DNA from 2 places in the Paraburkholderia sp. IW21 genome. Region 2 is predicted to be linked to the other one. Evidence: riboswitches for the same ligand, from Rfam matches in the RefSeq annotation. Region 2 holds a riboswitch; the other holds the start of a gene.
What was found. Region 2 has a riboswitch for thiamine pyrophosphate ahead of thiC (phosphomethylpyrimidine synthase ThiC). Riboswitches for the same ligand answer to the same signal wherever they lie in the genome.
Positions count from the first base shown of each region.

Region 1: linked by a shared signal. The riboswitch ahead of ACAX43_RS27775 (FAD-dependent oxidoreductase) and the one ahead of thiC (phosphomethylpyrimidine synthase ThiC) in region 2 are both predicted to bind thiamine pyrophosphate.

Region 1 covers NZ_JBGGWA010000014.1:75,003-86,227, forward strand. Annotated here, with positions in the region: gene ACAX43_RS27720 (ABC transporter permease) at 1-124, opposite strand, end outside; gene ACAX43_RS27725 (ABC transporter ATP-binding protein) at 121-1,053, opposite strand; gene ACAX43_RS27730 (lipid asymmetry maintenance protein MlaB) at 1,222-1,515, opposite strand; gene ACAX43_RS27735 (phospholipid-binding protein MlaC) at 1,512-2,144, opposite strand; gene ACAX43_RS27740 (VacJ family lipoprotein) at 2,259-3,206, opposite strand; gene mlaD (outer membrane lipid asymmetry maintenance protein MlaD) at 3,218-3,757, opposite strand; gene mlaE (lipid asymmetry maintenance ABC transporter permease subunit MlaE) at 3,849-4,616, opposite strand; gene ACAX43_RS27755 (ABC transporter ATP-binding protein) at 4,613-5,434, opposite strand; gene thiE (thiamine phosphate synthase) at 5,529-6,632, opposite strand; gene ACAX43_RS27765 (thiazole synthase) at 6,629-7,444, opposite strand; gene thiS (sulfur carrier protein ThiS) at 7,484-7,681, opposite strand; gene ACAX43_RS27775 (FAD-dependent oxidoreductase) at 7,768-8,898, opposite strand; TPP riboswitch at 9,129-9,252, opposite strand; gene ACAX43_RS27780 (ABC transporter ATP-binding protein/permease) at 9,593-11,225, shown strand, end outside.
Region 2 covers NZ_JBGGWA010000011.1:106,514-117,738, forward strand. Annotated here, with positions in the region: gene thiC (phosphomethylpyrimidine synthase ThiC) at 240-2,171, opposite strand; TPP riboswitch at 2,264-2,382, opposite strand; gene ACAX43_RS24465 (GreA/GreB family elongation factor) at 2,537-2,947, opposite strand; gene ACAX43_RS24470 (DUF1223 domain-containing protein) at 3,398-4,228, shown strand; gene ACAX43_RS24475 (cytochrome b/b6 domain-containing protein) at 4,261-4,899, shown strand; gene ACAX43_RS24480 (molybdopterin-dependent oxidoreductase) at 4,942-5,745, shown strand; gene ACAX43_RS24485 (pentapeptide MXKDX repeat protein) at 5,867-6,112, shown strand; gene ACAX43_RS24490 (EamA family transporter) at 6,478-7,407, shown strand; partial or broken gene ACAX43_RS24495 (NADPH-dependent 2,4-dienoyl-CoA reductase) at 7,508-7,771, opposite strand; gene ACAX43_RS24500 (DUF4397 domain-containing protein) at 8,132-8,932, shown strand; gene ACAX43_RS24505 (entericidin A/B family lipoprotein) at 9,209-9,343, opposite strand; gene ACAX43_RS24510 (sensor histidine kinase) at 9,579-10,982, opposite strand; gene ACAX43_RS24515 (DUF1328 domain-containing protein) at 11,202-11,225, shown strand, end outside.

The sequences.
Region 1 (11,225 bases), on a different contig from region 2:
GGCCGAAAATCGTCAAATAAAGCAGCGCGGTGATGACCGGCGCCAGCACGGTCTGGAACGACACCTTCCAGAAACGCAGGATTTCCTTGTAAAACAGCGTGCTGAAACCACTGTAGCCGCTCATGCGAGCCCCTCGATCACTTCCGGACCGTTCATCACCTGAACGAACACATCTTCGAGGTCGGCTTTGCGGACCTCGATTTCTTCGAATGTACAGCCCGCTGAACGGCACTGCGCAAGAATCCGCTCGACGTCGTCATAGCTAGCAAGCCGTAACAGATGCTGCCGGCCACTGCCGTTGCCCACGCCGCTTTCCACTTCGAGCGGACGCAACTCAACCGGCAACACGCCTTGCGTGAAGCGCAGGAACAACTGCGTGCCGGCAAAGCGCTGCAGCAGCGTGCTGGTGCGCTCGAGCGCGACCACTTCGCCTCGCCGCAACATCGCAATGCGGTCGCACAGCGATTCGGCTTCTTCCAGATAATGCGTGGTCAGTACGATCGTGTGGCCTTCGCGATTCAGGCGCGAGATGAATTTCCACAAGGTTTGACGCAACTCGACGTCGACGCCGGCAGTCGGTTCGTCCAGCACGATCACCGGCGGCCGGTGCACCAGCGCCTGCGCGACCAGCACGCGGCGCTTCATGCCGCCCGACAGCGCGCGCATGTTGGCGTCGGCTTTGTCGGTGAGGTCGAGATTGGCCATGATTTCGTCGATCCACGCGTCGTTATTGCGCAGGCCGTAGTAGCCGGATTGAATACGCAGGGTTTCGCGCACGGTGAAGAACGGATCGAACACGAGCTCTTGCGGCACCACGCCGAGCGCGCGGCGCGCGTCGCGGAAATCGCTGACTACGTCATGTCCGCGCACCGCGATGCTGCCTTCATCGGCGCGCGCGAGACCGGCGAGGATGCTGATGAGCGTAGTCTTGCCCGCGCCGTTCGGACCGAGCAGTCCGAAGAACTCGCCTTCTTCCACTGCGAGGCTGACGCCCTTGAGCGCCTGCAAGTCCTTGTAGCGCTTCTTGACGTTACGAATTTCTATGGCTGACATGACTGTGGGCCGCGTGCAGCGGCGCCTAAAGGAGCCCTGAGGGGGCGCAACAAGCTGGGAGAAACGGAATTGGGGCCGGTTATGGTGCCCCAAAAAACGTTTGATTATAGGGCAAAAATCCGCGGCCCCGAGTCTGCCGGGGGGATTGGAAGCGACGCTACTGGAGCGTCAATGTCGCGCCGGCAGAAGGGTGTCGACGCCGTAGGCTTGCGCGAGGCTGGCGAGGCCAGCTGGCAGGTTGACGATCTCAAACGTGACGCCGCGTGCCCGGGCGGCACGCACCCACGCGAGCAGGACGGCTAGCGCGGACGAATCGAATTGCGCGAGCGGTGCGCAATCCACACCGTTCGCGCCCGCAGCGATACGCTGCAAACCCGCCGCGAGCGCGGTTTTTGCGCTCGCGTGGGTCAGTGTCGCGCCGCTTTCGAAGCAGCTTGCGACGGCGTTCAGCACTTCGCTCACGACTGCTTGCCCGCAGCCAGTTGCTGATTGCGCTGCGTGAGGAACTGGATCAGTCCTTCCACGCCCTTCTGCTGGATCTGCTCGTTGAACTGCTGCTGATATGCCTGAATCAGCCATGCGCCGAGCACGTTGATGTCATACACGCGCCAGCCTTGCGCCGTCTTGTACAGACGATAGTCGAGTTCGATCGGCGAACCGTTGTTCATCACCACCGAGCGCACTACCGTATCGGTATCGCCCGGATTCATGCGGAACGGCTTGTACTGGATCTGCTGGTCGCGCACTTGCGCAAGTGCGCCCGAGTACGTGCGAATCAGCAGCATCTTGAACTGGTCGACCACCTGGTTTTGCTGCTCAGGCGTCGCGGTGCGCCAGTTGCGGCCCATCGCGAGTTGCGTGGTACGACGGAAATCGGTGTACGGCAGGATCTTTTCGTTGACGAGCGCCGTGATGTGCGAGAGGTCGCCTTGCTGGATCGACTTATCGGCGCGCACCGCGTCGATCACCTGCTGGGTAACCGTCTTGATCAAGGTGTCCGGCGAACTGCTGTCCACCGTTTGTGCCGACGCACCGGCACTGAGGAACGAAAACAACGCAGCGAACAACGGAATCAGGAAGAATTTTTTCATATCGAGCCTTGCCTTAAAATTAGTGCAACCGTTTGAGCCGACATTAGCACGCGAGTTCAGCAACAATCCATGCGCAAACTGCGAGAGTCGTTTCGAGGTGTTACGGCTGTACGATCAACGCAATTTGAATGAGGGGAAGTTGAAACGCGACGGTGGGACCAGTTGGCCAGCCGGAATCTGCGTGGTTTCCGGTCCGCCGTTCAGGTCGAGCGGCGGCGTTTGGACGCTGCCAGAGGCGGCTTCCGGCGCAGCCGCCGTGCCGGTCTCGGCGCCAGCCGGTGCAGCCGCCGCAGCGCCGTCCACGTCGTCGTACTTCGGCAGCGGTGCTTCGTCGCCGTAGTTCGGCAGCGCCTGCGCCTGCTTGCCGTCCGACAGCAAGTATTGGCGACGCTGCAGATACGCATTGCGCACGAACGAGTACTTGTCGAGCGCGGCGCCTTCCAGCACGTCGCTCGCGTTCAGCAGATTCGCGCGCGTGTTGACCACGTTCAGCCCATACAGCGCCCAGCTCAGGCCCGGCGGATTGATGTAGCTGAGCGGGTTCACATAATAGTTGCCGAGCGAGCCGACCGCGTCGCGCACCGTGCTCGGCCCGAACAGCGGCAGCACGAGATACGGGCCCGCCGGCACGCCGTAATGGCCGAGCGTCAGGCCGAAGTCGTTGTCGTGCTTGGGCAGCTTGGCGAGCGTCGCCACGTCGAACAGACCGCCGACACCGAACACCGTGTTGATCACGATCCGCATGATGTCTTCGACGCCATCGGTAATCTTCAATTGCAGCAAATTGTTCGCCGCGATGTAGACGTCGCCGATGTTCGAGAAGAAGTTGGTGACGCTTTCACGCACCGGCTGCGGCGTCGCCCAGACGTAGCCCCTCGCGACTGGCTTCAGCGCGTATTGGTCGAGCTTGTCGTTTACGGTGAAGATTGTGCGGTTGAAGCCCTCGATCGGGTCGCCCTTGGTCGGCGTCTGCACGGTCGTGCAGGCCGCGAGCGCGGCAGCCGCCAGCGCGAACGTCGCTATCTGGACGGTGAACACGCCCCTTTTGCGTATGGTCTGCATTTTTGTTCTCCTTATTGACCGGCTGCGCCGGACGCAGGCAGAGCCGGTGCCGCGGGTGCGGGCGCGGCCGAACCCGGGGCCGGCTTGGATGCACCCGAGTCCGCGGCCTTGCTATACAGGAATTGTCCGATCAGGTTTTCCAGCACGATCGCGGATTGTGTCATCGAAATCGTGTCACCCGCTTTAAGCATCTCGCTGTCCCCACCGGGCTCGAGCCCGATGTATTGCTCGCCGAGCAGACCCGAGGTCAGGATTTTCGCCGAGGTGTCTTTCGGAAACGGGTATTGCTTGTCGATATCGATCGTGACGACGGCCTGATACGCGTTATTGTCAAAGCCGATCGACGCAACCCGCCCGACCGTCACACCCGCGCTCTTCACCGGCGCGCGCGCCTTCAGCCCGCCAATATTGTCGAACTTGAGCTTGACCGGGTACGTTGCCTGAAACGACAACGAGCTCATGTTGCCGGCCTTCAGCGCGAGAAACAGCAACGCCACGAAACCCAGCACCACGAACAGGCCGACCCAGAAGTCGAGAGCAGTCTTTTTCATCGTCATCCCAAAGTGAATCCGCCACACTGCTCCCGCTCCCGTCACGCGCAACCCGAGGCGCGCCCGTTGAAAGGATACGTGCAGCGCAGTCTTAGCTGAACATTAACGCGGTCAGCAGAAAATCGAGGCCGAGCACCGCAAGCGACGCGTACACGACCGTCTTGGTCGTGGCGCGCGACACGCCTTCCGGCGTCGGTTTGGCTTCATAGCCCTGAAACAGCGCAATGAACGTTACGGCGAGGCCGAACACCACACTCTTGACGACCCCGGCGCCGACATCGCGCCAGACATCGACGCCGCTTTGCATCTGCGACCAGAACGCACCGGAATCGACGCCAATCAGCAGCACACCCACCACATAACCGCCGAACACGCCGACCGCGCTAAAAATGGCGGCCAGAATCGGCATGGAAATGATGCCCGCCCACAAGCGCGGCGCCACCACCACCTTGACCGGATCCACCGCCATCATTTCCATCGCGGTCAACTGTTCGCCTGCCTTCATCAAGCCGATTTCGGCGGTGAGCGACGTGCCGGCGCGGCCTGCGAACAGGAGTGCCGTGACCACCGGGCCGAGTTCGCGCACCAGCGAAAGCGCGACCAGCAGCCCCAGCGCCTGTTCGGAGCCGTAGCGGTTCAGCGTGTAGTAGCCCTGCAAGCCGAGCACGAAGCCGACGAACAACCCCGACACGGCGATGATCACCAACGAATAATTGCCCACGAAGTGGATCTGCTTCGTGACAAGACGCGGCCGGCGCAGCAGCGGGAAAAATTCGAGCAGCAGCCGGAAGAAGAAACGCGTGGCGTAGCCGGCCGTGCCCAGCCCGTCGAGTACCGAGCGGCCGATCGAACTGATCATGAATGACCTCCGCCGATGCCGAAGTCCGCCGCGAGCGGCGTCTTGCTGGAATAGTGGAACTTGAACGGCCCGTCCGGCGCGCCGTCGATGAACTGGCGCACCGTGGGATCGGTCGACGCGCGCAGCTCAGCCGGCGTACCTTCGGCGTGAACCCCGCCGTTGGCGACGAAATAGACGTAATCGGCAATCGCGAACGACTCCGGCACGTCGTGCGTGACCAGGATGGACGTGGCGCCAAGTGCCTGATTCAGCGCGCGAATCAGGTTCGCGGTGATGCCGAGCGAGATCGGATCGAGGCCGGCGAACGGCTCGTCGTACATCATCAGCTCGGGGTCGAGTGCAATCGCGCGGGCCAACGCCACGCGCCGCGCCATCCCGCCGGAAATCTCCGACGGCAGCAGATCGCGCGCGCCGCGCAGGCCCACCGCGTTGAGCTTCATCAACACGAGGTCGCGGATCAGTTCCTCGGGGAGCTCGGTATGCTCGCGCAGCGCGAAAGCGACGTTTTCGAACACCGACATGTCGGTGAACAGCGCCCCGAACTGGAACAGCATGCCCATTTTGCGGCGCAGCGCGTACAGGCCGTCGCGCGTTTGCGCGCCGATGTCCTGGCCTTGAAACAGGACCTCGCCGCGCTGGGCGCGCACCAGACCGCCGATCAAACGCAGCACCGTGGTCTTGCCGCAACCCGAGCCGCCCATGACCGCGACGACCTGGCCACGCTTGAAGCGCAAATTCAGGTTCGACAGGACGAGCCGGTCGCCATAACCGAAGTCGACGTCGCGCAGCTCAAGTAGGGTCTCGGGGGAGGAAGACACGAAACTGACAGTCCTTTTACACGGAAGGCCGAATTATAGGGCCATCATGCAAAAGTTGCCGTGAGGGTCCCCGTCTCTTTATGGAACGTGACGATTATTGCGTAAACGCATGTTGCAGCGCAGAAACCGCGGCAGCCGGGTCAGCGGCCTCGGTCACGGCGCGCACTACGGCGGCACAGCCCACGCCCGTCGCCAGCACGTCCGGCAATACCTGCATGTCGATCCCGCCAATCGCGACCAGCGGCACGACGCCGTCAAGCATCCGCACATACCGTGCCAGACGCTTGAGGCCTTGCGGCGCGGTCGGCATGGCCTTGGTGGTGGTCGGGAATACCGCGCCCAACGCAATGTAGCTGGGCCGGAAGTGCAGTGCCTTCAGGATTTCGTAGAAACCGTGCGTCGACAAGCCGAGCCGGATGCCTGCCGCAGCAAGCGCGGACAGGTCGGCGGTATGCAGGTCTTCCTGCCCGAGGTGGACGCCATAAGCGCCCGCTTGCAGCGCAGCTTGCCAGTGATCGTTGATGAAAACCTGAGCGTCGTGCTGCCGGCCCGCAGCGACACAGCGGGCGATTTCCCGCTTCAGTTCGTCGGCGGGTTCGGCCAATTTGCGGCGCAACTGGACCGTTTTCACGCCGAAAGCCACCACCCGCTCGACCCATTCCGCGGTCGGCAGAACCGGGTAAAGACCGAGCCGCTCGGGACAACGCGCGAACGCCTGCGCGGGTGCGGCAGGCAGCCCCGCAAGACGCGGGAAGCGCGCGATATTGGCCGGAAATGCGTCGTCCGCTTTGGTTTCGTCGCCGTCGCGCCACGCGAGCGCCAGGACCAGCGCGTCGTGTGGATCGAAACCGCAGTCCAGAAACGCGGCCAGCGCGGGAATCCAGTCTTCAGGCAGATGACCTTCCAGACGGTATTTTTCGCCGCCCAGATGCAACGCGGCCTTGTTCTCCGCAGCGACGATCACGCCGGCGCCTTGCACTTGCCAGCGCGCTATCTGCTCGCCATGCTGCTGCGCGTCGGCGACGATGATCAGGTCGCGGCCATCGGGCTCGTCGGGCGCGGTCAGGCAGATGCGCCACGGCGCGTGCGTCGGCGGCCACTCGCCCAGGCGGGCGCGGATCCGCTCGGTGGCTTCGGTGAGTTCGTCGGCGGGCGGCCAGAAGAGGTCGCGTTGGGTCAAAGGCAAAGTTTGCGTCATGCGCCGCTCCCGTCCTGGTGCCAGAACGGCATGCCGACCACCGGCGTGCTCGCGTGCGCACTTTCGCGTTCGGCCATCGGCCCCGCCAGAAACGCCTGGCGCCCCGCGTCGACGCCCAGCGCGAAGGCGCGCGCCATCGCATCGGGATGCGTGGCCTGCGAAACGGCGGTGTTCAGCAGCACGCCGTCGAAGCCCCACTCCATCACCTGCGCGGCGTGCGACGGCACGCCGAGCCCTGCATCGACGATCAACGGCACATCCGGCAGCCGCTCGCGCAGTACCCGCAGGCCATACGGATTGATCACGCCCTTGCCGGTGCCGATCGGCGCGCCCCACGGCATCAGCGCCTCGCAGCCCGCATCCAGCAGACGGCGGCCGATCACCAGATCTTCGGTGCAATACGGCAGCACCTTGAAGCCGTCCTTGATGAGTTGCGCAGCCGCTTCGATCAGGCCAATCGGGTCGGGCTGCAACGTGTAGTCGTCGCCGATCAGTTCGAGCTTGATCCACTCGGTGTCGAAAATTTCGCGCGCCATATGCGCGGTCGTCACCGCCTCGCCGACGGTCAGGCAGCCGGCCGTATTCGGCAACAGCGGCACGCCGTGGCGCTTGAGCAGATCGAAGAAGCCGGCTTCGGCGCCGCCTTCGTTCATCTGCCGGCGCAGCGCGACGGTCACCATGCCGGGCCGCGCGGCGTCGATCGAATCCGACAGCGATTGCAGCGACGGATAGCGCGAGGTGCCGAGCAACACGCGGCTCGCGAAGGTTTCGCCGTAGAGCGTGAGCGCGTCGGCGGTTCGGGGGGAAGTCATTTGCATAATGCTGGTCTCCGGCAATGCGTGGCGCGGGTCTTAGCCGCCGGCCACGGGTTGCACGACATCGAGCTTGTCGCCCGGCTGCAGCGCGCGCGCCGCATGCTGGGTGCGCGCGACGAAATCGCCGTTCAATGCGACCGCGAACGGCGGACGCGCGCCGTACGCGACGAGCGCATCGGCGACAGTCGCGCCTTCGGGCAGCGACAACGGCTTCTGATTGATGTGAATGTCCATGGTGTTCGAATACGCTTCAATCGAGGGCGGAAACGGCGTGGCATTCGCTTGTATGCCGCTGTTGTTCACAAACTGTCGTGCAACGCTCATGCCGGCTCCCGCGTGGAATCCAGTTGAAACAGCTCGCTCCAGCGCGCCGCACTTTGCCAGTCGACGAACGCGTCGGCGTCGCCAATGCGGCCGTCGAGGAGCGCCGCGGCGAAGCGCGCGGCTTCGTCGGCGACTTCGGGCACGATCATGTAGCCGTGCCGGTACAGGCCGTTCACGCGCAACGTCTGCGCGCCATCCCACAGCAAAGCTGGACGGTGGTCCGGCAAAGTCGGGCGGCACTGCGAATTCAGTTCGAGGATGCGTGCCTCGCCGAAACCGGGGTGCACGGAAAACGCCGCGCTCAGCAGTTCGAGCGCCGAGCGCACGCTGACCGGCGACATGTCCTCACCTTCTACTTCGGTTGCGCCGATCACGTAGAGATCGTCCTGCTTCGGCGCGATGTAGAGCGGATAGCGCGGATGCAGCAGCCGCACCGGCCGCGTCAGTTTGATACCGGGCGCATGCACCCTTGCGACTTCGCCGCGAATGCCGCGCAGCGTGGGCAGCACCGGCTTCGCGCCCAAACCCCGGCAGTCGATCGTGACACGCGCCGGCGGCAGCGCATGGTCGTCGACCGGGGTGTTCCAGTGCGTCTCGACGCCGCGCTGGGCGAGGCCTGCAGCGAGCGCGGCAAGCACCTGCCGGTTGTCCAGTTGGCCTTCGCGCGGCAGCAGCCAGCCCTGATTGAAGCGGCCCGCGAGTGCGGGCTCGGCGGCTCCGACCTGAGCACCCGCAAGCGCCACGAAACCGCCGTCGAGCAGTTCGGCTGGGGCATTTGAGCGCACACGGCGTTCGAACAGCGGTGCTTCAGTGCGGTCGGCGTGATGCCATACGACCAGCGTGCCATTGCGCTGGAAAAACACCGGTTCGGGCAATTCGGCCAGCACTAGCGGCCAGGTGTCGAGCGAACTCGCGCCGAGACGCGTGATCAGCAGTTCCGCACTGGCGGCTTCGGCAAGCGGCGCCAGCATCGCAGCGGCGACCCACGCGGCGGACTGCGTACCCGCTGCATCACCACGCTCGTAAAGCGCCACGCGATGCCCCTGGCCGGCGAGACGCCATGCGACCAGACGCCCGCAAAGCCCGCCGCCGAGCACTGCGAAATCGGGTTGAGCAGGACGATTCATCGCGCGCACTCCGTGTCACAACGGCCAGCAAGGCTAAAGCAGCACGACGCGCCGACATAGCCGACGAAAGCGTGGCGAAGAGCAAAACACATATCTGAAGAATAGGCGGTCATCGAGTCCTTTCCGTACGGTCAACATACGCACGTACCCAGGACGAAACCGGCGGGTGAGGCCGGCCGGGCGACACGCGCGTCCAAATGACGGACGCCGCCCGGCGGGGAATGGAAGACTGGCTGCTTCCGGAAACTTCCCGCGCCGGTATTACCCGGATCGGGTGCAAAGGGTCTCTCTCAGCCTTGCAGCCGCTGCATGAAAATCATGCAGCCTGTGTGCAAAGCACCCCTGTTTCGTCGAAGGTCATTAGACCATAAAAGGCGCGGGGCCCGCAAACCCTTGGCCTGTGCCGTCTCATGCTGCTGATCCGGCACCGTCTTTCAGTTCATCGCTGCGGCCGATGGCAGCGCTCTGGCACAATGCCACAAGCGGATGTCGCAGGAGCCAGGCACCGGCGCCCCGCTTCGCCGCCCGAGCGAAGGGCGGAAATTAATTTTCGCTTAAGGGCTTGGCGCCAGAATCGGACGCCCACCCGGTCGTGCGTTCGTCGAGCACGACGTCTGGGGCATGCACCGCAAACCCGCCGTGGGCCGGCCTGAAAAGGCCAGCCTTGATGGGCCAGCACTACATCAGGATGCTCATGACACCGAATACCTCTTCCAGCCGCGCGCTGCCGCCGGACGAAAAAGTCTCCGCCTGGAGCCTGATCAAACCCTACTGGGTCTCCGAAGAACGGAACACGGCGTGGGCGCTCCTCATTACGATCATCGTGATGAATCTGCTCGTCGTGTGGATCAACGTGCGCCTGAACCGCTGGAGCGCCGACTTCTACAACGCGCTGCAAACCAAAAACGTGCACGACTTCCCGCACCTGCTGATGGTGTTCTCGGGGCTCGCGTTCGGCTTCATCATCCTCGCGGTGTATGGCCGCTATCTGCGCCAGATGCTCGGCTTCCGCTGGCGTCAGTGGCTGACCACACGCTACCTGAACGAGTGGCTGCACGACAGCGCCTTCTACCGGATCGAACGCGACCGGCTCACCGACAACCCCGACCAGCGGATCAGCGACGACCTGCAATCCTTCGCCACCAGCACGCTCACGCTAACGCTCGATCTGCTGTCCACGGTCGTCACGCTGGTGTCGTTCATCACGATCCTGTGGTCGCTGGCGGGTGCGCTGACCGTCTCGCTCGGCGGCATGCCGGTGCAGATTCCCGGCTACATGGTGTGGGCCGCTGCGCTTTACGCGGTGGTCGGCTCGTTGATCATCCAGAAGGTCGGCCATCCGCTCGTGTCGATCAACTACCAGGCGCAGAAAGTCGAGGCGGATTTCCGTTTCGGCCTGATCCGTCTGCGTGAAAACGCCGAGCAGATTGCCTTCTACAACGGCATGGAAACCGAGAAGACGAACGCACGCTCGCTGTTCGGCCGCATCCGCGACAACTGGTGGCAGGTGATGAAGTACACCAAGCGGCTTACTTTCGTGCTGAGTTTCTACGGCCAGATCGCGATCATCTTTCCGCTGGTAGTCGCGGCGCCCCGCTACTTCGCGGGCGCTTTCACGTTCGGCGTGCTGATGCAGATTTCGAGCGCGTTCGGCACCGTCAGCGATTCGTTTTCGTGGTTCATCAACAGTTACGGCACCTTGGTCGAATGGCGCGCTACCGTGAACCGGCTGCGTGAATTCAAGCGCATTGTGCATGCGCCGCGCCTAAAGGAATCGGTGTCGCCGGCTACCGCGCATGGCGGCATCAACCTGCATTTCGTCGACGAGGACAAGCTCTCCACCGAAGGCCTCCAGCTTGCGTTGCCGAACGGCAACCCGCTGTCGCGCATTCGCGATATCGCGATCAAGCCTGGCTCACGCTGGCTGGTACGTGGTCCGTCCGGTTCGGGCAAGAGTACGCTGATGCGCGCGCTCGCCGGCTTGTGGCCGTTCGGCGACGGTTCGATCGACGCCCCGGTCAACGCACGCATGATGTTCATCCCGCAGGTCAGCTACATGCCGATCGGCACGCTGAAAGCCGCGCTCACCTATCCGTCCGCTGGCGACGTCTACACCGATGACGAATGCCGCGAAGCGCTCGTCACCTGTCACCTGTCGGAGTACGCCGACCGTCTGCAGGAATCGGGGCACTGGACCCGCATTCTCTCGCCGGGCGAACAACAGCGTCTCGCCGGCGCGCGCGTCTTGCTGCACAAGCCGGACTACCTGTTTCTCGACGAAGCGACCAGCGCGCTCGATTCAGTGAACGAAGCACGTCTCTATCACC
Region 2 (11,225 bases):
ACTCCGCGCCGTCCATACATTTGATCGTTTCGCCCCGGCCGGTATTCAGATGGGTGAGCTTGTCAGCAAACTATCGGGTTTCGTAATCACATGTTCCCTGGCGCCTGGCATGCGGTGTGTCAGGCCGCCCAGAAACGCAAAAGCCCGCCAGTGGCGGGCTTCCATACTGCAATGCAGTGATGCAGAGAGCGCTGATGGCGCACGCGTCCTAGTGCGCCCGCGATCCGAACCTTCCGACCTCACTGCCGCTGATAAATCTCAGCGCCTTTCTTCATGAACTCGATCGACTTCACTTCCATGCCTTTCTTCAGTGCATCGTCGTCGGAAAGGCCTTGTTGCGCTGCGAACTCGCGCACGTCCTGCGTGATCTTCATCGAGCAGAAGTGCGGGCCGCACATCGAGCAGAAGTGCGCAACCTTGGCGGAATCCTTCGGCAAGGTTTCGTCATGGAATTCGCGTGCCTTGTCCGGGTCGAGACCGAGATTGAACTGGTCTTCCCAACGGAATTCGAAACGCGCCTTCGACAACGCATTGTCACGCACCTGCGCGCCCGGATGGCCCTTCGCCAGATCGGCGGCGTGCGCGGCGAGCTTGTAGGTGATGATGCCGGTCTTGACGTCGTCCTTGTTCGGCAAACCGAGGTGCTCCTTCGGCGTGACGTAGCAGAGCATCGCAGTGCCGAACCAGCCGATCATCGCAGCGCCGATGCCTGACGTGATGTGGTCGTAGCCCGGAGCGATATCGGTGGTCAACGGTCCCAGCGTGTAGAAAGGTGCTTCGTCGCACCATTCCAGTTGCAGGTCCATGTTTTCCTTGATGAGCTGCATCGGCACGTGGCCCGGGCCTTCGATCATCGTCTGCACGTCGTGCTTCCAGGCGATCTGCGTGAGTTCGCCGAGCGTCTTCAGTTCGCCGAGTTGCGCTTCGTCGTTGGCATCGTAGATCGAGCCGGGACGCAGGCCGTCGCCGAGCGAGAAGGCCACGTCATACGCCTTCATGATTTCGCAAATGTCTTCGAAGTGCTCGTACAGGAAGCTTTCCTTGTGGTGAGCCAGACACCACTTCGCCATGATCGAACCGCCGCGCGACACGATGCCGGTCATGCGCTTGGCCGTCAGCGGCACGTATTGCAGACGCACGCCCGCGTGGATCGTGAAGTAGTCGACGCCTTGTTCGGCTTGTTCGATGAGCGTGTCGCGGAAGATTTCCCACGTCAGGTCTTCGGCCTTGCCGTTGACTTTTTCCAGCGCCTGATAGATCGGTACCGTGCCGATCGGTACCGGGCTATTGCGGATGATCCACTCACGCGTTTCGTGGATGTGCTTGCCGGTGGACAGATCCATCACCGTGTCGCCGCCCCAGCGGATCGCCCACGTCATCTTGTCGACTTCTTCGCCAATTGACGACGTCACCGCCGAGTTGCCGATGTTCGCATTCACCTTCACGAGGAAGTTGCGGCCGATAATCATCGGCTCGCTTTCCGGGTGGTTGATGTTGTTCGGGATGATCGCGCGGCCGCGGGCGACTTCTTCGCGCACGAATTCGGCGGTGATTTCCTTCAGGCCGTCGGGACCGAATGCGCTCGCACCGAACGCCTGGCCCGGATGCTGGCGGCCCATCATCGCGGCGAGCTTTTCGCCGTTCGGACCGCTCGTTTTCAGGCTTTCCAGGTACGCGGCGCGCTGCTGGTTCTCGCGAATCGCGATGTATTCCATTTCCGGCGTGACGATGCCCTGGCGCGCGTAGTGCATCTGCGAGACGTTCTTGCCGGCGATCGCGCGGCGCGGCGTGCGGTGCAGGCCTTTGAAGCGCAGATCGGCGGTCGCGGTATCGGCGGCGCGTTCGCGGCTGAAGTCGCTCGACAGACCCGTCAGCGCTTCGGTGTCGCCGCGCTCTTCGATCCAGGCTTGACGCAGCGCGGGCAGACCGGCGCGGATGTCGATTTTGGCTTCCGGATCGGAGTAGGGGCCCGACGTATCGTAGACGAAGACCGGCGGATTCTTCTCGCCGCCAAAGCTATCCGGCGTATCGGCCTGGGAGATTTCGCGCATCGGCACGCGGATATCGGGGCGCGAGCCGGTCACGTAGACCTTGCGGGAATTCGGCAGCGGCGCGACAGCGGCGGCATCGACGTGGGCGTCGGCGGAAAGGAACTTCGGGTTGGCGTTCATGCATATCTCCTCATGCAAAGCAATGTGGGGCGGCTAAGCAGGAGACGAGACGGAAGTAGTCGGAAGTCGCGAGAGATGAAACAGTAGACCCGGTGCGAAATCCGTACGCTTCCCTGCGCTGGCATTATCCAGATCAGGTTCAAAGGGTATTTCTCACCCACGCAACACGGACCTCCTACCTCCGTGCCACGCAGGACCCCCGCGTTAGCAGCGCACACGATACACCGCCGGGGCGCTGCTTGGCAACCCGTCTTGAAAAAGTCAGATATCGGAGATAACGCCGGTCAGCCGCGCACTATTCTTATTGTGATAGGGCTGCCTGGCATGCTACGGCGCAGTAGCGTTGGGAGGCGGGCGTGCTTTGCTTACAGCGTGAAATCGTCGGCGGCTTCAGGTTGAAACAGGATTTTTTCGAGCTTCAGCACTTTCTCCGTGCCGCTCGGCGGCGTGAAGCGGATGCGTTCGCCGCGTTTGGCGCCGAGCAAGGCAAGGCCAACGGGCGAAAACACGTTCAGGCGGCCGTGCTCGAAGTCCGCGTCGGGCGGATAGACGACCGTCCAGGTCATCTGTTCGCCGCTGGTTTCGTCGACCAGCGTGGCTTGCGAATTCATCGTGACGACATTCGCGGGGATATCGCGCGATTCGACGATCACGGCGCGTTCGAGAACGTCGTCGAGCATGTCTTGCAATTTGGCGTCGGCGCCGGGCGCGGCCGCGTGCTTTTCAAGACGGGCGACGTCGAGTTCGGTGAGGTAACAGGTTTTCGTCTTTTTCATGACGGGTACTCCAATTCGATCTGCATGTAAGGGAACAGCGTGCGGATGAGATCGGCCCGGAACCCGACGACGCGGCCCCGGCGATGGAGGGAGCTGCGTTAGATCGGGCGCCGGGCGGCGAGAAGCGGGAGCGTTCGGAACGGCTGGCCGGCGTGAGGCGCTGATACGTCCGCGCGCGCGCCACCGGCTGCGCGGCGGGGGCGCAAGCGGTTGAAGGCACGGGAGATCGGAAAGCGCATCGGTGTAACCGGCAGAAAGCGAAAGGTATTAGGGTGAGCGCCGGGAAAAAGCTTGGATCGGCGTAATCGAAAGGTGAATGTTAGCACGGGCCGGGGTGTCTTTTTAATTGCCTCGGAGAAGCGAACATCCAAAACTAAAATAAAAATCAGAACCGGCTGTCATAAGCGGTCTCGTGGTTCGACAAACGTGCAGATCCTGATGGAGCACGCCATGCAAATCGCACGAACCCGCCGAGCCGATCGGCCTTTCACCCGAGTAATCGCGCTCACCGTAGCGCTGAGTACGCTGTCGGCCAGCGGCATGGCAACCGCAGCCACGGCCATGTGCACGTCCCATAGCCCATCCCACCGCGTAGCGCTAGTGGAGCTCTACAGCAGTGAAGGCTGCAACAGCTGCCCGCCAGCCGACAACTGGCTGAGCCAGTGGAAAAACAGCGGCACAACCCAAAGCATCGTGCCATTGGCCCTGCACGTGGACTACTGGAACAGCCTCGGCTGGACCGACCGCTTCTCGCAGCATCGCTTTACCGAACGTCAGCAAACCCTCGCTGACCTCGCCGGCGGCCACACCATCTACACGCCCGAGATCTTCGTATCAGGCCGCGAACTGCGCAGCTGGTCACAACGCGACAGTTTTCAGAGCCGCATCGGCCAGGTTGTCGCCGAACCGGCGCAGGCAAACGTGGCGCTGGCACTGAAAACCCAGACGAAGGGCGCATTCAACGTCGATGCGCAATTCACCACCAAGGCGGCCACCACAGCCGGCCAGCTGAACGCCTATGTAGCGGTCTACGAAAACGCGTTGAACTCGCAGGTCAAAGCCGGCGAAAACAGCGGTGCAACGCTGCATCACGAACGCGTCGTGCGGCAATGGATCGGTCCCGTGCCGCTGGTGGCGGGCAACGCACAAATCCACCGCGATGTTCGCATCGACGATGCCGATGCAAACGCCCCCGCTGACAACTTCGGCGTAGTCGCCTTCGTCGAAAACGCCGCCACCGGCGACGTGCTGCAAGTGGCCGAACTGGCCGCCTGTCGTTGACCGCGCGGCGCCCTCATTCAAGGGAGATTTTCATGGCAACGCCTCATGCACTTCGCGAAACCGCTCCGCCCGCCACGCCGAGGAGCGGCACGATTCACCCGGTGTGGGTGCGCGTCACGCATTGGCTCAACGCACTCGCGGCCATCGTGATGATGTTGTCCGGCTGGCGCATCTATGACGCGTCGCCGATCTTCAAAAGCTTTACGTTTCCCCCGGCAATCACGCTCGGCGGCTGGCTCGGCGGCGCGTTGCAATGGCACTTTGCGGCGATGTGGCTACTGGTCTTCAACGGTCTGTTATATCTCGCGCTGAATCTGCTGAGCGGACGCTTCGTGCGCAAGTTCCTGCCGGTCTCGCCGCGCGCCGTGCTGCACGACTTCATCGCGGCCCTGACCGGCAAGCTCTCGCACGCCGATCTGCGCGTCTACAACGCGGTGCAGAAATTCGCCTATCTGTTCGTCGTCTGCGATCTGATCGTGCTCGTGCTCTCGGGCCTCGCGATCTGGAAATCGGTGCAGTTTCCGCTGCTGCGCGGCCTGATGGGCGGCTACGACAACGCGCGCGTCGTCCATTTCTGCGCCATGTCGCTGATGGCCGCGTTCATCGGCGTGCATCTGGCGATGGTGGCGCTCGTGCCGCGCTCGCTGCTGGCGATGCTGCGCGGACGCTGAGCCGCTGCGCCACGGATACGCGAAGCTTAAGGACATCGAATCATGACTAAGCCCACTACAAACCCCGATCGAAAGCCCGGCCTGAATCTGGCTCATAAGCTCGACCGCGAGTCGATCCTGATCGACGCACGGCGCGAACTCGCGATGCCGTCGCGGCGCCTGTTCGGCAAGCGGCTTCTCACGCTCGGCGGCCTCTCGATGCTGACCGGCTGCTCGCTCACCGACAACGATTCGGTCAACGCATTCCTGACGGCCGTGTCGCGTCTGAACGACCGCGCGCAAGCCGCATTGTTCGATCCGAAGCAGCTCGCGCCGACCTATACCGAAGCGGAAATCACGCGGCCGTTCCCGTTCAACGCGTTCTACGGCATTGAAGACGTGCCCGATGTCGACGCGTCCGACTACAAGCTGAAGATCAGCGGCCTCGTCACCGGTCAGCGTGTCTGGACCTTGCCTGAGTTGTACGCGCTGCCGCATGCCGAGCAGATCACGCGGCACATCTGCGTGGAAGGGTGGAGCGCGATCGGCCGCTGGGGCGGCACGCCGTTCAGCGATTTCCTGCGGCGCATCGGCGCGGACACGAGCGCGAAGTACGTTGGCTTCAAATGCGCCGACGACTACTACGAAAGCATCGACATGCCGACCGCGCTGCATCCGCAAACGCTGCTCACGTTCTCGTACGACGGCGAGCGCCTGCCCGCGAAATACGGCTTCCCGATGAAGCTGCGCATGCCGACCAAGCTCGGCTACAAGAATCCGAAGCACATTGTCGAGATGTTCGTCACCAACACGTTTCCCGGCGGCTATTGGGTCGACCAGGGCTACAACTGGTTCGGAGGCTCCTGACGCGCGCGGGTCGGCGCATGCAAAGCCGGATGCTCGACCCCGAGCGGCAGAAGCTTCGGAAACACCCCGGCAAGAGGTACGAGCCGGTTCAGATTCATCCATAACGAAACGGAGTCATCCCATGAAAAAGTTCGCAATCGCAGCAATGGCCGTCGCCCTCCTGACCAGCGGCGGCGCCGCGTTCGCTCAGGCAAGCGGCGCCATGTCCAACGATTCGATGTCCAAGGACATGCCGAAGGATTCGATGTCCAAAGACAACATGTCGAAGGACAACATGAAGAAGGGCACGATGAAGCACGACAAGATGAAAAAGGGCAGCGACGGGATGGGCATGAAGCACGAAGCGTCGGGCGCGATGGCCAACTGAGCCTTGCTGTCGATGCCGGCCGCATAGCTTTAGCGCCGGTTTTACCTGTGCGGCAAAAGCCGGGGAAACGTCCCCGGCTTTTTGTTGCAGGCACGCAAATAAGTGACGATTCTTTCAGACGACGCGGTGGGCGCTTACTGCATAATGCGATTCGCGCCAAACGTTTGGCGCGTGTCAGCCGCGGATCGATTTCTTTCGACTGCCGCGGCGGTGTGGCCCCATTGGCCATCTATCGTCCTTCCGTTCCACCGACATGTCCGCCAGCCTCGCCCGTCAGACCGCATCGCCGATGCGATGTCCGCCATCCCGCCACAGGGTCTTCAGCGGGGGCGCAGCACCTCGAGCGGCACCGGCGGATTGAACGCATGTCGCTGCAATTCCCAAGCCGTTTTCCGCGTGGTTTCCCGATCCGTTTGCCGCAGTCCCGCAACGGACAGATCACGCTCGCGCTCGCCGTCGTCTATCTCGTGTGGGGCTCGACGTATCTCGCCGTGCACGTCGCGCTCGGTTCGTTTCCGCCGCTGCTGCTCTCGGGGCTGCGCAATCTGTTTGCCGGCGTAGGGCTTTTCGTCTTCGCGGCGCGCCGCAATCCGGTCTGGCCGAGTGCGGCGGAAATCCGCAATGCCGGCCTTGTCGGCACGATGCTGGTCGGCTTGTCGAGCGGCATGCTGGCCTATGGCATGCGCACCGTCGGCACCGGCACTGCGGCGGTTATGGTGGCGACCGTGCCGCTATTCGCGACGGTGATCGCGGCGGTGGCGGGGCGCAAGATCGGCAGAGGCGAGTGGTTCGCGGTGGGCCTCGGCCTCGTCGGCATCGCGATCCTGAGTCACGGCGACAGCACGCCGGGGTCGGCGGGCGGCAGTCTTGCGATTCTCTGCGGCGCGCTCTTCTGGGCAGGCGGCGCGCACCTGGCCGGGCGGCTGAAGCTGCCGTCGGACCTGTTTCTGTCGACGTCGTTGCAGATCGGCCTGGGCGGCGCGATGTCGACAATGGTGGCGTGGGTCTCGGGCGAGCGGATGATGGAGGTGCATTTTCTGCCGATAGTGGCCTTCGTCTACCTGATGCTGATCGGCACGATGACCGCCTATGTTGCGTATGGCTTTCTGATCCGGCACACGAGTCCGATCATCGCCAGCAGTTGCATGTACGTGAATCCGGTGGTCGCGGTGGCGCTGGGCGCACTGCTGCTCGGGGAGCCGGTCACGCACTCGACCGTGATTGCGACTATCGTGATTCTGGCGAGCGTGGGTCTGTCCTTCTGGTTCGATTACCGGAAGAAGAGTCGCGCTTGAGACGGGCGGCGGCCGGCTGTCTGCTGCCCGTCGCCCGGTCGCCGCTGCTTCAAAGCGCCGCGGCCACTTCCGCGCCTTCGCGAATCGCGCGTTTCGCATCCAGTTCCGTGGCGACCTTTGCGCCGCCGATCACGTGATAGCGTGGAACCTTGGCTCCGTTGGGCCGTTTGGCGCCGTTCGGCGAGATTCCGCCGGTGACGATCAGGCCCACCCCGCCTTTCGCGCGCTCGCGAAAATATGCGGCGAGTTTCGGGTAATGCCAGAAACGATCTTCCATGCCGGTGTGCATCGAACCCATCACCACGCGGTTGCGCAAGCGAGTGAAGCCGAGGTCGAGTTCGGCGAGCAAGTGTTGGTAAGACATGCAGGGGTCATGTAAGTATTGGGTGCGCACGAACAATACACCGCGCTTCAGGCCAACCGTCCGGGGAAAGTTTCTAATCCCCGCAACGCGCTGTTCCATAAGACATTCTTCCGTTTCCCTCAGCCATATCGCCCCCCCGGCACACGCATTGCTGAATGCGAGCGTCCATTGACACGGACCGCGCCGCTCATAAAAACCAGGCGCGATGTGCAGCAGGGATAGGAGGGGCGATTCATTTCGGAGAGCCTGGCTGGAACCGTTCAAACGATCAACGAACACGGTTTCCGGCGGCACGATGTCCGAAGCGGAACGCCCGCAAATCAACGGGTCGCGGGCCCAACATCGATATAGGTGAATACAATGAAACTGATCCGAACCATGGCGGCTGTGGTAGCGGCTGCATCTGTTCTTAGCGCTTGCGGTGGCGGCGGCTCCAGCGACGTAGGCAAGGAACTCGGGCTGACCAATCCGCAGATCCATTTCATCCACGCAATCCCTGGCGGCCCGGCAGTCGACTTCCTCGTGAACGGCACCGCACCCTCGGGACAGACGAATATCGCCTATAAGGGCGTGACGAACTTCACCAACATCAACACGGGTTCGACGACGGTCGCCTACTCGGCTACCGGCACGACGACGGCTCTCGCCAGCGGCAACTTCCCCAATGTCGCGAAGGGTCACGAATACACGGTGCTGGCTTTGCCGGCGCTGACTGCGCCGGATATCGGCCTGATCGACGATCCGTTCGACAAGGGTCTCCTGTCCAATAGCGCGCGCCTGCGTGGCTTCAACGCATCGGCTAACGCGACCGACCTCGACCTGTATCTGGTCCCGGCAGCCGGCACCAACAACATCACCAATGTCAGTCCGACGATGGCGGGCGTGTCGTTCAAGAATGCCGTCCCGGCAAGCGGCCAGGATTCGATCTACGTATCCGGCGGCCAATATGTGCTGATCGCGACAGTGGCGGGCAGCAAGACGCCGATCTTCCAGTCGCCGTCTTTCTCGCTGTCGAACAACGCTGACTGGCTGGTGACGTCGGTGCCGACGGCCGGTGCACTCAGCCCAGTCAAGCCGGGGCAGATTCATCTGCTGGTCGCGCAGAACGGCAACACCACCACGCCGAGCGTTGAGTTGTCGAATACGCTGACGGGTCAATAAGCTCGCGGACGCAAGCCTGCGTGCATAGCAGGCTGCGGATACACAATAAACATCTGTCCTGGGGAGGACATGCGGCGATCCACGCAAGGGGATCGCCGTTTTGTTTGCGGGCGTGGCAACGGGAGGGGGCAATCCGCTCGATAGACGCAATTCCGCGTGCGGAGACGCAGCACGATGCACTGCGTACAGGCCGGCCATAAAAAAAGCCCGCAGCGGTTGCCCGCGACGGACTAGGGAGACACCGCCCGGCAACCCGCCGGGCCGTCAACCGGTACCTTACTTGGCCTCTTCGGCCGAATTCGTGATGGCGTGGCCACCCTTCGAAATATCCTGTCCGGCCCCCGCCATTGTGTTGCAGCCCGCGAGCGCAGCCGTCCCTGCAATGAGAAGCAAAGCGATCAGTCGATTCATGAAAGTTCTCCTGGTCAAGAATGCATCGGTTGACGTGCCCATGTTTCACGGCACGTGCTAGCTGGGCTAGCGGTCGTCCGACCGGGGCTTACGCCAGTCGATCCGGTCTGATTGCATGTTAAAAAAAGGGCGGAGGCAGCGCTGTCAGTTGCGCTGCGATTTTGTTGTAGGCGTGCTCCGGTGTTTGCGTCGGCGCAGTCCTACACCTGCGGCTGCAATGCGTCGCAAAGCCTTGCTAGACGGACGTTCGCGACGGCGTCGCCGGCGGTAGATCGACCGACGGTGTTGCGGTACTGACACTCGGCATCACCACATGAATGTCGGTGCCGTTCGGCACGCCGCGCCGGATATCGAAGCGGCCGCCGTGCGCGGCGACGCGCTGACGCATGCCGAGCAGCCCGTGGGTGTGCGTGCGCTTCAGATCGGCGGGCATGATGCCGACGCCGTTGTCGGCGATATGCAGGGTCACCTGGCCGTCGCCGACCTGCAAGGCGATCGATACCTTCGAGGCGCGTGCGTACTTGGCGGCGTTGGTGAGTGACTCCTGCGCGACGCGAAAGAGTGCGATCTCGGTTTGCTCGTCGAGCTGGATGTCGTCGGCGGGCAGGTGCGATTCGAGTGTCCAGTTGTTGCGCTGCGCGGCTTCGTCGGCGAGCGTGCGCAGCGCGGTGACGAGTCCGAAGTTCGCCAGCACGGTGGGCCGCATGTCTTCGATGATGCGGCGCTTCAGCGCAATGCCCTGGTCGAGATTAGCGAGCGCGCGCTTGAGCTTCTCCGAGATGTCCGGCTCGCTGTCCTTCAGTTTTCGGTTGGCCCAGGCCACATCCATCTTGCTCGCGGTCAGAATCGCGCCGAGCTCGTCGTGCAGTTCGCGCGCGAGCTGGGTCTTTTCGTTTTCGCTGACTGCCTGCAAATGCCAGCCGAGCGCTTCGAGCTGGCGCGTGCGTTCATTGACGAGCTGATCGAGTTCTTCCTGTTGCGTGATCAGTTGACGCTGCACGCGCGCCTGGCGATCGATCTGGATGCCGAGATTGCGAAACAGCAGGATGAACAGCACGATGTTCAGCGCTGACAGCCCCGCCGCGCACAGCGTGGAGATACGCTGGTCGGCGCGGCTTGCGTCGAGGGCGTGCTGCGCGCGGCGCTCCTCGTTGTCGCGCAGCAGCGTGAGCGTGCTGTCGACCAGCGCGGCATCGGCGGGATTGGCCTCGATCGCGCTACCGCAGGCGCCGAGAGCGAGCGGATGCGACGCCGCGCGTTGCAATGCAGCAGCGCCTGCACCGATGCGCGCTTCGATCAGTCCGCGAATCTGGGTGAAGCTTGCGAGCTCGGCACTGTCTGCGTTGCCGCTGCGGTAGAACCGGTTCAACTGCTGCTCGCTCTGGCGGATCCGCCCGGCGGTGGCGCAAAAGCCTTCAGCAGAGGCATCCTGCTTCGTCAGAAGAAAGTCGCTCTGGTGCGCGCTCAGGCGGGATAACTGATTCGCGAGCGTGCTCAGTTGCACGGTCACGTCGCGCGCCTCGAGCGCGGTTTCGTATTCGGCGGTAATGCGCTCGCGCGCCGTCTCGAGAATCACGAGGCCGCCGACGGTGATGACAATCGCCACGGTCATCGCAATCGCCCAACTGCGATTGCGCATCCAGTCACTGAGTCGCGCTGCGGCCCTTGGGTTTTGCGTGTTCGGCACGTTCGGCACATTCGGCTCCTAAGCTGGGCATGAGTGTAACGTCGTAACGCTGCCGTAATCCAATGTAAGCGGATTCTCACACGAAAACCGGAGTGCATCGGAATGCGCCCACCTCCGCTGATCGATAGGATGAACCTGATTGTTCAATGATTCATTCTGGAGGAAGCCATCATGCTGAAATGGGCATTGTTCTTT